Pseudobacter ginsenosidimutans: one gene and its partner. The protein of the gene in region 2 interacts with the protein of the main gene of each other region in a pairwise test. Links are inferred from orthologs where the notes say so. Each region holds a gene or a part of one and is shown on either strand. Other genes may lie near its edges.

Region 1 (5,610 bases), 6.1 Mb from region 2 along the record:
TAAGAATACATTTACTGAACTCTACTATTCTGTAAGATATATGTTGCCGGTGGCATTTGCATTAGGTGCAGTGTCTATCGCGTTGCAGGTATTCTGGGATAAGGTTCTGGTTAAAAAAGCTAAAGCGTTCAAGCTGATCCCTTCGGCGCTGATCGTTGTATTGCTGGGTGTAGGTGTTAATGAATGGCTGAAAGCCACCAATCCTACACTTGCGCTGGGCGCTTCACACCTGGTGAACATCCCGATGGCAGCATCTGCTGCGGAGTTCTTCACCTTCTTTTCATTCCCCGACTTCAGTCACCTGGGTAATATCACTGTGTGGACTACTGCCATTACATTGGCGATAGTAGCGAGCCTTGAAACCCTTTTGAACATCGAAGCGGCGGATGAGATGGACCCATACAAACGTGTTACTCCCAAGAACAGGGAGCTGATGGCGCAGGGTACAGGTAATATGCTCGCCGGTCTGATCGGTGGTCTGCCCATTACATCTGTGATCGTTCGTACTTCTGCTAACGTCAACGCAGGAGCGAGAACAAAGATGTCTGCAGTATTGCATGGTCTCCTGTTGCTGCTCTGCGTGGCGCTGATCCCCTTCCTGCTGAACATGATCCCTTTCGCATCACTGGCAGCAGTGCTGATCTATACAGGGTATAAGCTCTGTAAGCCCGCTCTTTTTGCGGAGTTCTACAAAAAGGGATGGACACAGTTCCTGCCTTTCGCGATCACCGTAGTAGCGATCCTGTTCACCAACCTCCTGATGGGCATCTTCATCGGATGTGTGGTAGCAATGTTCTTCGTACTGAGAAGCAATTTCAAATCCGCTGTATTTGTAGTGCACGACAGCAACAAATACCTGTTCCGCCTGCGGAAAGATGTGAGCTATCTCAACAAACCCATCATCAAGAACAAACTGGAAAAAGTTCCGGAGAATTCTTACGTGATGATCGATGCGCAGCGCGCAGACTTCATCGACAAAGATGTAGTGGAAGTGATCGAAGACTTCATGAAAGCAGCGCCATTGAAAGACATTACTGTTGAACTGAAAAAAAGTGTTTACAAAGACCAGGGCTTCTCGGTGAACGGAAACGGTGCTCACCAGGAAATTCTGGCATCTAAAAACTAATGTTATGCAAGCAATTGAAAAATTACTCCTCGAGAATAAAGCATGGGCACAAGAAAAAGTAAATGAAGATCCTACCTTCTTCAAAAGACTGGAAAATGTACAAAAGCCAGAGTTCCTCTGGATTGGTTGCAGCGACAGCCGCGTGCCTGCCAATGAGATCACCAATACAGTTCCCGGTGAGATCTTCGTTCACCGCAATATCGCCAACCTGGTGGTGGAAGATGATGTGAACTGCCTCAGTGTTCTGGAATATGCAGTGGTGCATCTGAAAGTGAAACATGTGATCGTTTGTGGTCACTATAACTGCGGTGGTGTGAAAGCTGCCATGACAGACCAGAGCTTTGGTATCATCGACAAGTGGATCATCGGTATCAAGGAGCTCTATGAAGAGCACCGCAAAGAGATCGATGCGCTCGAGAATGAAGCTGACCGTGTGAACCTGATGGTAGAGCACAACGTACGCAAACAAGTGCTCAACCTGGCCAAGACAGATACTATCCAGAAGATCTGGGCGCGCGAAGAAAGGCCCCATATCCATGGTTGGGTATATGGTCTGAAAGATGGTCATATCAAACAAATCTTCAGCCTCGCACCTCCGGTGAAGAAGCTGAACTACCAGATCGTTTAATCGATTTTTGACCAATACATCCGTTTAATTAGCGGTGTGCGGGTAAGCCGGGCAGCAGAACTGTTGGCCGGATTTTACCCGTATACCGCTATATTTGTGGGAATCAAATCCAACTGGTATGTGGAGTGAATCCTACAAAAGGCTATTGGCAGAAAACAAAGTATGGGCAAACAGTAAAGTGAGCGGAGACCCTGAGTATTTCCACCGCCTGGCGAAACTGCAGACACCCGAATTCCTCTGGATCGGCTGCAGCGACAGTCGTGTTCCCGCCAATGAGATCACCAATACACAACCCGGAGAGATCTTCGTTCACCGCAATGTGGCCAACCTGGTTGTACATACAGACGTGAACCTGCTGGCTGTTCTGGATTATGCTGTGAACCATCTCAAAGTAAAACATGTGATCGTCTGTGGCCATTATGGATGTGGTGGCGTAAAGGCTGCCATGACCAATACAGATTACAAACTGGTGCTGAACATGTGGCTCCGCAATATCAAGGACGTATACCGTCTTCACCGCGAAGAACTGGATGCGTTGACGGAAGAAGAAATGAAGTTCGACCGCCTGGTGGAACTCAACGTCAAAGAACAACTCACCAATCTAGCTAAAACCTCCATCATTCAAAGAGCCTGGCAACAGGAGCAACGACCTGATCTCCACGGCTGGGTATACGGACTCAAAGATGGTCTTATCAATGTTGCGTACGAAATGAAGGCCGGGAGCGTTATAGATGATCTTTATAAATACGAGTTCTAATCATCCCACAAATCCTACGTTGATATGAGCATTGAAGTGAAAGGGCTCACAAAGAACTATGGTGAACAGAAAGCGGTGAACGATGTGTCTTTTGCCATCGGAAGGGGAGAGATCGTTGGTTTTCTCGGTCCCAATGGCGCCGGAAAGAGCACCACCATGAAGATCATCACTGGTTACCTGGCTGCAGATGCAGGCCAGGCCGTTGTTTGCGGCATCGATGTGAAGGAAAGGCCGCTGGAAGCCAAAGCAAAGATCGGGTACCTTCCCGAAGCCAATCCCCTTTACTTCGATATGTATGTGCGCGAGTATCTCGATTTTGTTGCCGATGTACACCATGTGCAATACAAAAAACAAACCATCGAGAAAGTAATTGAAACCGTTGGCCTCACACCCGAAAGCAAAAAAAAGATCGGGCAATTGTCGAAAGGATATAAACAGCGTGTTGGCCTTGCTGCTGCACTCATACATGATCCCGAAGTGCTGGTGCTGGATGAGCCTACCACCGGCCTCGATCCCAACCAGATCCTCGAGATCAGGGAACTGATCAGAACATTGGGTGTAAACAAGACTGTTATTTTTTCTTCCCATATCCTCCAGGAAGTGGAGGCCATCTGCGATCGCGTAGTGATCATCAACAAAGGCCAGCTGGTGGCAGATGATAGCCTCACAGCGCTTCGCAGCCGTTCAAATCATACAGCCACGCTGAAAGTGATTTTCAAGGAACCGCTGGAAGCCGCATGGATGGAGCGTTTGAGCGCAGTAGACAAAGTGAACCGCATCACCCCTAACGAATGGGAGTTAGTTTGCAAAGATGTGCAGGAAGCTAATAAACAATTGATGGAACTCGCTTTGCAACACAATCTGAATATCGTTTCTTTGCAATCCGGTGAACAAAGTCTGGAAGAAGTTTTCCGGAGCCTCACATCATCATCAACAAAACAATAAAATTGAATCATGAGTTACATTGCTGACATTCATGCAAGACAGATCTTAGATAGCCGTGGTAATCCTACTGTGGAAGTAGATGTGACCACTGAAGAAGGATTCTCAGGAAGAGCTGCAGTTCCAAGTGGCGCATCAACCGGAAAACACGAAGCTGTTGAGCTGCGTGATGGTGACAAAGGCGTGTACATGGGCAAAGGCGTTTTGCAGGCAGTAAAGAATGTGAACGAGATCATTGCTGAACAACTGATCGGCATCGACGTTACCGAACAAGCATATATAGACGAGCAACTCATCAACATCGATGGTACTGAAAATAAAGCCAAGCTTGGCGCTAACGCCACACTGGCTGTTTCAATGGCTGTAGCAAAAGCGGCTGCAGAAGAAACCGGTCTTCCGCTCTTCCGTTACCTCGGTGGCGTGAATGCAACTGTACTGCCCATTCCGATGATGAACATCCTGAATGGTGGTGCACACGCAGACAATAAGATCGACTTCCAGGAATTCATGGTGATCCCTGTAGGCGCTGAAACCTTCAGCCAGGGCCTGCGCTGGGGCGTTGAAATTTTCCATCACCTTAAGTCCGTTCTGAAAAAGAAAGGATACAGCACCAATGTAGGTGATGAAGGTGGCTTTGCTCCGGATATCCAGAGCAATGAAGAAGCTATTGAAACTGTTCTCGAAGCCATCACTGCTGCTGGTTACAAACCCGGATCTGAAATTGCTATCGCGATGGATGCCGCCAGCACAGAAATGTGGGACGAAAAAACAAACGGCTACAAATTCTACAAGAGCACCAATAAAGTGATCACCTCCGATGATATGGTGAACTATTGGGCCAACTGGGTGAAACAATATCCTATCGTATCTATCGAAGACGGTATGGCCGAAGATGACTGGGAAGGTTGGAAAAACCTCACACAAGCCATCGGCAGCAAATGCCAGCTGGTAGGTGACGATCTTTTTGTTACCAACGTAAAACGTCTGAAACAGGGTATCGATAAGAATATCGCCAACAGCATCCTGATCAAAGTGAATCAGATCGGAACTGTAACTGAAACCATCAACGCTGTGCAGCTGGCGCAGACCAATGGCTTCAATACCATTATGAGCCACCGCAGCGGTGAAACTGAAGACACTACTATCGCTGACCTGGCAGTTGCCCTGAACTGCGGACAGATCAAAACTGGTTCTGCCAGCCGTACAGACCGTATGGCCAAGTACAACCAACTGCTCCGCATTGAAGAAATGTTGGCTGAGACCGCCATTTATCCGAAAGGAAGGATTAAATTTGGTAAGTAAGCTTTTTGACTGAATTCAATTCCAAATAGTTTTCCGGATGGATCAGAAAGTGATAGCGGCCTGATTTTCGCTATCGTTTTCTGATCCTCCATTTTATATAACATGAAGCTCATCTCCCGCATCCCAGCCTGGTTAAAGAACAAATACATCCTCACCACCCTTGTATTTGTTGTATGGATCCTCTTCTTTGACGACCAGGATATCTTCACCACTTACTTCAAACATAAATCCGAGCTCCACAAGCTGGAGGAGAGCCGGGATTATTACCTGGACCAGATCAAATTAACCAAATCGGAGCTTGAACAACTCAAATCAGACAAATCCACCCTGGAGAAGTTTGCCCGTGAAAAATACTGGATGAAGAAAGAAAATGAGGACCTGTTCATTCTTCCCGAATAATTTTCCAGCTCCATACTGTTGTGAATAGCTGATTATCAACCTTTCCCGCTAAAAGTTTTCCCGGGATTGTCCACGATGGTAGTTTTACTATTTGACCGGTGGTGGTTATGGTTTACCTTGCCAGCCCCCTGTTCCTGCATATTATATTTCCAATACCTTTGTACAATAAAGAGGAACCAACCCACGTTTATTAATCACGGACGGACATCCGAATTGACTCTTCGGAACTATTTATTCAAGGACAAAAAGGATTGCCTATGACAGTTCTCTTTACACCAGAGGAACTCGTACAGTATTTGTATAATGAAACTTCCCCCGAGAAAACCGCAGCGATAGAGGCCGCTTTACAGGAAGACTGGACCCTTCGTGAAAAGCTGGAAGTGCTGAAAGCATCCAGGAAAACGCTCAATGCCCTGGTAGAATCACCCAGGCATGAGGCAGTACTGAATGTACTCA
Region 2 (8,286 bases):
CTCCGTCTGCTCCGAACAGCTGTGCATCCACAGCGGCTTTCACTACATCCGGATTGTTGCCGCCACGGCTATTGCGCAGGGTTGCGAATTTATTGATATTGACACTAAGTTTTGCCATGCCCAAAATTATAAAAAAAAAGCTGCCTTCGGATGCAAGGCAGCGGACATGGGTAGGGATCAAGCAAAAATACTGTTACGGTTTAGGGCAAGGGGGGTAGTGCTTGCCATGAAAAACAAAAAGCCACTTACGGTTTAGGGTTTGGGGTTAAAAAAGGGACGGGGAGAGGGCATTCCTTTAACCTAAAAACCAACATGAAAAAATGAAAAACCACCTGATAAAACCAAAACATGAAAAAACTAAACAAGAGCCAATAACCAATTAACCATTTAACCATTTAACCATTAACCTATGAATCAAACTATGAACAATGTGACCTGCAGTTGAAGGATTTAGGGGTTGGGGTTGCTATCATCCTGATTTGATTGGGTCACATCGATGCTGTGTAACAATTCACCATGCTGATTGATCACATCCAGTCTGCACTTGCCGCTACTGGTGAATAAGATATCATCGATGTTTGTGATGTTCGCTCCCTTGAGCAGGTACCAGGAGAATAATTTGATAATTCGATCCTCTGAATTAATTAACCGGACAATGGCGTGTAAATTCTGATCGCAACTGATTTCTAGTGTAAACGATCTGGCAAACGGATCAGGATTTACCAGCATTTCATTGATCATAAGTTTTGATTTGTTATTCTGATCAGAGAGATGCTAAGGGAATGCCAGATTCTTAATCGTTTGATTTTTAATTGATTATGGGTTTGCTGGCCTTTTGTTTATTCCCGGAACTGGAAAAGCCTGGGAAACTGGGGTCGCAAAGGGAAATGAACGCCGGCTGGAAAATGAACCGGCGCGGGAGGATCTTTTTTGGGCGCTGGTGGGGAAAGATGGGGCAGGGGAATATGGCCGGACTGCTTCGCTTACATTTTCAAGGCCAGCTTTTCATTATCCCTTTGCTCCATAAGCTGGAGGTGCGGCAATTTTTCTTTCCGGAAGATTGAGGAAATAGAACTTGTAAATATTCAAGGCAATTAAATAGTTGATTTCAATTGAGCATACAGGAATTGATCTTGTACATGATAAAACGCAATGAATCAATAGCAGTGACCATTGCAGCAACTTATTTTGAAATACCTTCCAATTCAATGAGGTTGAATCTCTGTCGAAGTAACGTTAATGATTAACTGTAATCTAATAATTGTTATCAATCATTTGATATTGACCAGGAATACGAGTGTCTGAAATGAAGTACTGTAGCAGGTTACAGGATAGTGTAATAACTTATGACTACTCAACTGTTGGGGAGAATCATAAAATAAAAAAAATGAACACTGATCTGGTGTTCAAATAATCTGAAATAATTTGTTATTGCCTAAATTATCATCATTGAATGTTGCACATTCGGAGAAATGCTGACGAGGGTATGTTCGATTGAGGTCTTGGAAACATAAGCGAAGAAGTTTAATAATATTCCACCGATCCATCTCTGCTACAAAAGCTCAATAATTAATCTCCCGCGTTGGTTTGTTTCCTCACCTCAATCGAACAAACCCGAGACAGCAATGCTACAACCAGAGTCCTCAACCTTACCTTATCCTCTATTCAATATTTTGATGTGACATATTCCGGTTCGGTTGATGTTTATCAAAATGCCAAACTGGTGCCAGAGTATAGGATAGCTGATTTTCAACTACATATGATTTTGGCACAAGCACTGCCAGTCCCGGAACGGGAACAGCGTGGGAATTGGGAAGAAAAATGGACGATCAAAGCGGTTATCGGTCACCTTTAGAAAATCTGATGCCGGCAGCAATGAATTGCTGAATAACGATAATGCATAGGTGAGAAATGGAATTTAATATCAGGCTGATCTAAAAACGGGCGATCAGTTTCAGGTTAAGTAAGCGTGGCGTAAGCCTGTTGGGCATGGCAAATACTGTGTTGGAAAAATCCTTGATCAGCATGTAGGAAATGGTATTGTCGCGGTCGATGAGATTGAACACTTCCAGGGTGGCCCAGATATTTTCGAAGTTGCGGAAGGGGTTATGACTGCGGCGGTTGCTCTTCTCGCTGTCGAGCAGGAGGGCGCTGAAGCCGATGTCTATTCGGATATACGGATCGATCTCCAGGGCATTGCGGTATTTCACGCTGTTGGGAATATTGTAAGGAAGGTTGCTGCCGTAGAGAAAGTTAAGGTATACTTTGAAATTCTTGTTGGTGGCGAGATAATCCTGCAGGAACATGCCGAAAGTGACCAGTCTGTCGGAAGGGCGGCGAAACCAGCCTCCTTCTTTGAGGGTGCTGTCGGTAGGATTATTGTTATCGTCGAGTGTGTAATCGTAGTAAGTGTCTTTATCGAGGTCTTCGCGTGTACGCATGAATCCGAGGCTGACCCAGCTTTCTGCATCCTTCACCAGTTCGCCGAAGAGGCGGAGCTCCAGGCCGGTGGCGTAGGCTTTGGCGCGGTTCTCACCGAAGTAACGGATCCGCACATTGTCTATATCGTAGGGAACAACATCCCACATGTTCTTGTAGTACGCTTCTGCGGTGAAGCGGAAGGGGCGGTTGCCGGATCTGAAATTGTAATCCATGCCACCTGCGATCTGCCAGCTTTTTTGTGCTTTCAGGTCTTTGTTGATGGTGCCGTCATAACGGCGAAGCTCACGGTAAAACGGCGGTTGATGATAGAGACCTGCGGCGCCGCGGAAAATGATATCGCGTTCCCAGTTGCCGGGTTTCCAGCTGAAACCGATACGGGGCGAGAGCAGGAACTCTTTGTTGAGGTCATTGTAATTGTAACGTACACCGGCCTGTAATGTGAAGTCGGACGAATCGTGGAAAATGATATTGTCCTGAATGTAGCCAGACAAGCGCAGCACATCGATATCAGCTTTTGCTTTCAGCACTTTGCTGAGCTCGAACATATTGGGATTGTAGGGAATATTGTAGCCGGCAGAATCCTGGTATTCCCATTCATTGAGCTTATCGGTTATGCTTTGACGTTCTACTGTTTGTCCCCACTGGATAAAATGTTTGCCCTGGTCGTAGCTTCCTTTGTGTGAGAAATTGTAGAGGGCGATATTGAGTTTGTTGCGGGCGAAATTCTGGTACACGCCGGCGCCCAGCGGATTGGTGATCATGCCGAATTCCGGCTTGCCTTTATCGAAAGAGCGGTCTCCGAAGAGATAGGCGCCCATGATGTCGATGGATTCTTTTTCATCGTTCTCGAATCGGCTGGCCATCCATTTGAGGCGAAGTTTTTTGTTGAGCTGCTGGATCCAGGCTAGGCCGATCATATTGGTGCGATATCGATCTTCCTCCCTTCCTTCGAAGAAAATGTCGAGGCCCAGGTTGGCGCTGAAAAGCGGCGAGAACACACTGCTGGTCAGCTGGCTGTATTCAGGCATCAGCGTGAATTTTGTCTGGGAGATATTGCCAAGCAGTTCAAGTGAATTGCGTTGATTGATCTGATACGTGAGTTGCGCCTGCAGATCGGCGGAAGAGGGAACATAGTTGCCTTTTGTTTCCTGGCTGCTGAGCAGGTTTCGGTTGCTCCTGTTACGGACGCCAACGAGATAAGTGAATTTGCCGTTCTTCGATGCACCTTCCAGGTGCAGGCCCTGTTCCAGTAATCCGATGTAGGCAGAGCCGCCGAAAGTTTTGGGTTTCTTGTACTGGATATCCAGTACAGAGCTCATCTTATCGCCATAGCGGGCCTGGAAGCCTCCATTGTAGAAACTCACATTGCGGGCAAGCTCGGGATTGATGAAGCTGAGACCTTCCTGTTGTCCGCTCCGGACGAGGTAAGGACGGAAGATCTCGAAATCATTTACGTACACGAGGTTCTCATCATAGTTGCCACCGCGTACGGAATATTGTGAAGTGAGTTCGTTATTCGATCCAACAAATACTTTGATGAGGCTTTCGATGCCGCCGCCGGGTGCGGGGATATTGATGGCGTTCTTTGGATTGATGAGCACGAGGCCTGCTTCGCGTCTTTGACGTTGATCGGTTACCACTACAGAGTCCAGCATACCTGTGCCGCGTTCCATTCGCACTACCACATATTCAGCTTCGTTCTCGCTGAGCAGGAAATTACGCTGAACGGATTTGTAACCGGTGAAGGAGAATACCAGTGCGAATGCTTTGTCTGAAGGCGCTTGTATGGTGAATGTGCCGGAATCGGAAGTGGATACGCCATTTCGTTTACCCAATATGGTTACAGAAACCCTGGCCAGTGGATTTTCATTTTCATCCACCACTTTCCCTGAAAGCGTCGCAGGTTTTTTCTGGGCAAGGGCAGCCTGGGGAAGGATAAGCATCAGGTAAACCAACGTAAGCAGGATAGCTCTCACCGGCAGTATTTTTTGTGCTGTCGAAATTAGTAGAAATTTCCGGATCACCCAACCCGTTTCAATTGGGCGATAGTGGCAATGGGATCGGGTGATTTGAACACGCTACTGCCTGCCACCAGTGCTGTGGCGCCGGCCTGTACGATGGAAGCGGCATTATCCAGGGTTACGCCTCCATCCACTTCAATGATGGTGGGCAGTTTCTTTTCATCCACCATGCGGCGCAGTTGTTTGAGCTTTTCGAGTGTATGGGGGATGAATGTTTGCCCACCAAAACCCGGGTTCACGCTCATGATCAATACCATATCGATGTCCTGGATCACGTCCTGCAACAGGCTCACAGGTGTATGCGGGTTGAGGGCAACGCCGGTCTTCATACCGAGGCTCCTGATCTGTTGCAGGTTGCGGTGCAGGTGTACACAGGCTTCGATATGAACGGTGAGAATATCGGCGCCTGCATTTTTGAATGCTTCCGCATATTTCTCCGGTTCGAGGATCATGAGGTGCACATCGCAAACCTTTTTAGTGGTTTTGCGGATCTGTTCTATTACGGGCAGGCCATAACTGATATTGGGAACAAATCTGCCATCCATTACATCCAGGTGGAACCAGTCGGCTTCACTTTTATTCAGCATATCGCATTCTTCCTGCAGATGTAGAAAATCAGCGGCGAGCAAAGAGGGGGCAATAATGGGCATAATGATTTGTTTATTTGTTCAGTTGTTTGGCTCTTTCCCTGGCTTCGATGAAGCCTTTATCGAGCGCATAGGCTTTGCGGTAGTTGGCGATGGCATTCTCTTTATCACCCATCGCTTCATAGCAGCGTCCCATCCAGTACCATGCATCGGCATTGCTGTTGGAGACGGTGGTGGTGAAGGTGAAAGTCTCCAATGCTTTTTTGTAATCCTTCATTTCGAAATACACGAGTCCTTTTTCAAGATGTGCATCGGTGAACTTCCAGTCGAGGCGGATGCAGGCTTCAAACTCCTGTAAGGCTTCCTGGTAAAGTTTTGAATCAGCGTAATATCTTCCTTTGATAAAATGTGGCTCTACCTGGATCTTGAGTGAATCCCTGGCGATAAGTGTATCGCAGAAGGGGACTGTACGTGGGTCCATGCTGGCTGCATAGATGTCTGCAAGTGTATTGCCGATGAAATAGATCGGTTGTAATTCGTATGCACGTTGCAGTGAGGTGATAGCAGCAGTGGTATCGCCTGTTCTGGCCAAGAGCACGCCTTTTTCATACCAGGCTTCGAAATTGGCGGAATCGATCCCGATGATCTCATCGTATTCTTTCAGCGCGGCGGAATTATTGCCGGTCTGGATCAGCACTTCACTGAGCCTGCGCCTGAATTCAGGGTTTTCCGGGAACTTAACGGTGCATTCTTTCAGGAGTGCAACGGCTTCCAGTGGCTGGTTCACGAGCAGGAGGTTGGCAACAAATTCCTGACCTGTATTTTCATCGGGCGCCATTTTCCAGGCTTGTTGGTAATCAGCAGTGGCCAGCTCATGTTTGTTATTGAGCGAAAGCAGCACGGCTCTCTTCTTATATAAGTCCGCGTCCTGTGGGAAACGGGCGATGGAATCTGTCAATCCCTTGTAGGGCGCTTTGTTCAACAGGCCGCTCGCCGACTGGTCTGCGCCTCCGCAGGCTGCAAGCAAGATCAGGCAGAGGCCGAAAATGAAACTGTTCCTGGTGTTGATCATAATGCTCATTGAATCGATCCTGCAAACAAACAGCAGGCCAGCAAAGCTAACCGTTTTTATGCAAGTGTGTTATGACAATATTCTGACAAAAATAGTGGTTTACAAAAATACCTTTGCCCCGCCTTCGCACCCCGCAATTTAAACTTTGTGAATCATGAGAAAGCTTCTTTTGTTACCGGCGGCCATCCTCTTTGCCGTCTGCATTTTCAGTGCATTCAGCAAACCTTTTCAATTGATCCCGGAATGGGCCGGAACCAGGGACACCATTCAGTTTCCGGGTGAATCACATTTCAGGAATATCCGTCAGCTCACATTTGGTGGCGACAATGCGGAGGCTTATTTCAGTTTTGATGGGAAATGGCTGGTATTCCAGCGGACCAGTGCGAAAGACGGTTTGAGCTGTGATCAGATCTTTGCAGGCCGGATTCCGGAGCCCGGAAAACCTTTCGAATACAAATTGATCAGCACCGGCAAAGGACGCACAACCTGCGGCTTCTTCACCAAAGACGGCAAACATATCATCTATGCTTCCACGCATTTGGGAGGCGATGAATGTCCACCTGTTCCCGATCGATCCAAATACGGCAATAAATACATCTGGCCGTTATACGGCAGCTATGATATTTTCATGGCGGACCTCGATGGAAAGATCGTGAAGCAACTCACCAATAGTGCGGGTTATGATGCTGAAGCCACTTTATCGCCCGATGGAAAAAAGATGGTGTACACCAGTGTGAAAGATGGTGATCTTGAATTGTATGTGATGGACTTAAAAACAGGAAAAGAGAAAAGGATCACTCATACGCCAGGTTATGATGGCGGCGCCTGGTTCAGCCCCGATGGAAAGAAACTGATCTGGCGCGCATCACGTCCAGGGAATGAAACAGAGCTGGCTGAATACAAAGCGTTGCTGGCAGAAGGGCTGGTTGCTCCCACCAATATGGAAGTATTTGTGGCAGATGCAGACGGGAATAATGTACAACAGGTTACCAAACTGGGACAGGCAAACTGGGCACCTTCGTTCATGCCTGACAGCAAGCGCATCATTTTTGCATCCAATCATGAATACAAAAGAGGATTTCCCTTCAATATGTATACGATGAACGGCGACGGAAGCAACCTGCAGAAAGTGAGCAGGGACAAAGGCTTCGACGCATTCCCCATGTTCAGCTATTCCGGAAGGCAGATCGTTTTCTGCAGTAACCGCAACAATGGCGGTACCAGGGATACCAATATTTTCATTGCTGACTGGGAAGATTAAGATTCCCTGAAAACTGGTCTAATTAGGATTTGCGCTGTACCTTCACGCAAATTTCTTGCTATGTATAATGGTCTTCTTCATCTACACAACCTGCTGCGCTGGGTGATCCTGGTGCTGATCATCATTGCCATTTTCAGACATCTGGCTGGTATGAACAGTAAACGACCAGTGAATGCGGGTGACAAAAAGATCGATCTCTTCCTGATGATTGCTGCGCATATCACTTTGCTGATCGGATTGTACCAGTGGTTTGCCGGTGACTTTGGATTGAAAATGATCCAGGCTGCAGGTATGGGAGAAGTGATGAAAAACGGAGCAGTCCGTAAGCTGGCTATCGAGCATCCGGTTGGAATGATCATCGCCATCGTGCTGATCACCGTTGGCCGTGGCGCTGTAAAAAGAGCCACCAGCCCTGCTGTTCACAAGAAAGCTTTCTGGTGTTTCCTCATTGCGCTGATGGTGATGCTGGCAACTATCCCTGGTCAAGGCCGCTGTTCCCCGGCATGCAATAAGAATGCATACCCTCTAAAAAGAATTAGGTCGTCCTGGAAAGGACGACCGTTTTTTTAAAACACAAAGTAAGGGCATCTTACACCCTTGCATCCATATCATTTATCCGTGCGCTGGAAGATCTTGCTCACAATTCTCCAGGTCCCATCTATCTTCAGCAGGTTCATATAATCTGTAAAGGTCAGATCCTTCTGTTCGATCCTGATCTTAGCCTGCGCAGCTGTTCCTTCGATATTCAGAGAAACGATCTCTGATTTTCTTTCAGGCTTTGTGGTGATTGCTCTTACGCGGGTGAGGAATGCTGCCACGGTCTCATCTTTATATTCCCCGGTCTTGTTATCGATATGTTTCACTGTACCGCTTTGATGGAAGGCTTTTTCCATCTGCGCAGCA

What was found.
Region 1: the proteins of rpe (region 2) and eno interact in binary tests that used the Escherichia coli proteins (3 or more experiments, as listed by UniProt). The link is inferred for Pseudobacter ginsenosidimutans from one-to-one orthologs.

The regions. Positions count from the first base shown.
Region 1 is NZ_CP042431.1:1,274,713-1,280,322, reverse strand. What follows is about bases 2,704-5,610. They hold eno (phosphopyruvate hydratase), read left to right. Parts: upstream 2,704-3,465; coding sequence 3,466-4,755; downstream 4,756-5,610. Other genes in these bases: FSB84_RS05080 (anti-sigma factor), read left to right, coding at 5,412-5,610; FSB84_RS05085 (FtsB family cell division protein), read left to right, coding at 4,858-5,154; gldA (gliding motility-associated ABC transporter ATP-binding subunit GldA), read left to right, coding at 2,704-3,456. Outside these bases: FSB84_RS05110 (SulP family inorganic anion transporter), read left to right, coding at 1-1,126; FSB84_RS05105 (carbonic anhydrase), read left to right, coding at 1,131-1,754; FSB84_RS05100 (carbonic anhydrase), read left to right, coding at 1,873-2,511; more of gldA, read left to right, coding at 2,536-2,703. UniProt on the Escherichia coli protein: Catalyzes the reversible conversion of 2-phosphoglycerate (2-PG) into phosphoenolpyruvate (PEP). It is essential for the degradation of carbohydrates via glycolysis.
Region 2 is NZ_CP042431.1:7,330,134-7,338,419, reverse strand. Bases 3,289-6,169 are described here. They hold rpe (ribulose-phosphate 3-epimerase), read right to left. Parts: upstream 5,114-6,169; coding sequence 4,463-5,113; downstream 3,289-4,462. Other genes in these bases: FSB84_RS28710 (tetratricopeptide repeat protein), read right to left, coding at 5,124-6,122; FSB84_RS28720 (TonB-dependent receptor), read right to left, coding at 3,289-4,418. In the rest of the region: FSB84_RS28730 (pyridoxine 5'-phosphate synthase), read right to left, coding at 1-118; FSB84_RS28725 (hypothetical protein), read right to left, coding at 451-741; more of FSB84_RS28720, read right to left, coding at 1,935-3,288; FSB84_RS28705 (TolB family protein), read left to right, coding at 6,277-7,383; FSB84_RS28700 (hypothetical protein), read left to right, coding at 7,444-7,953; FSB84_RS28695 (nuclear transport factor 2 family protein), read right to left, coding at 7,992-8,286. UniProt on the Escherichia coli protein: Catalyzes the reversible epimerization of D-ribulose 5-phosphate to D-xylulose 5-phosphate.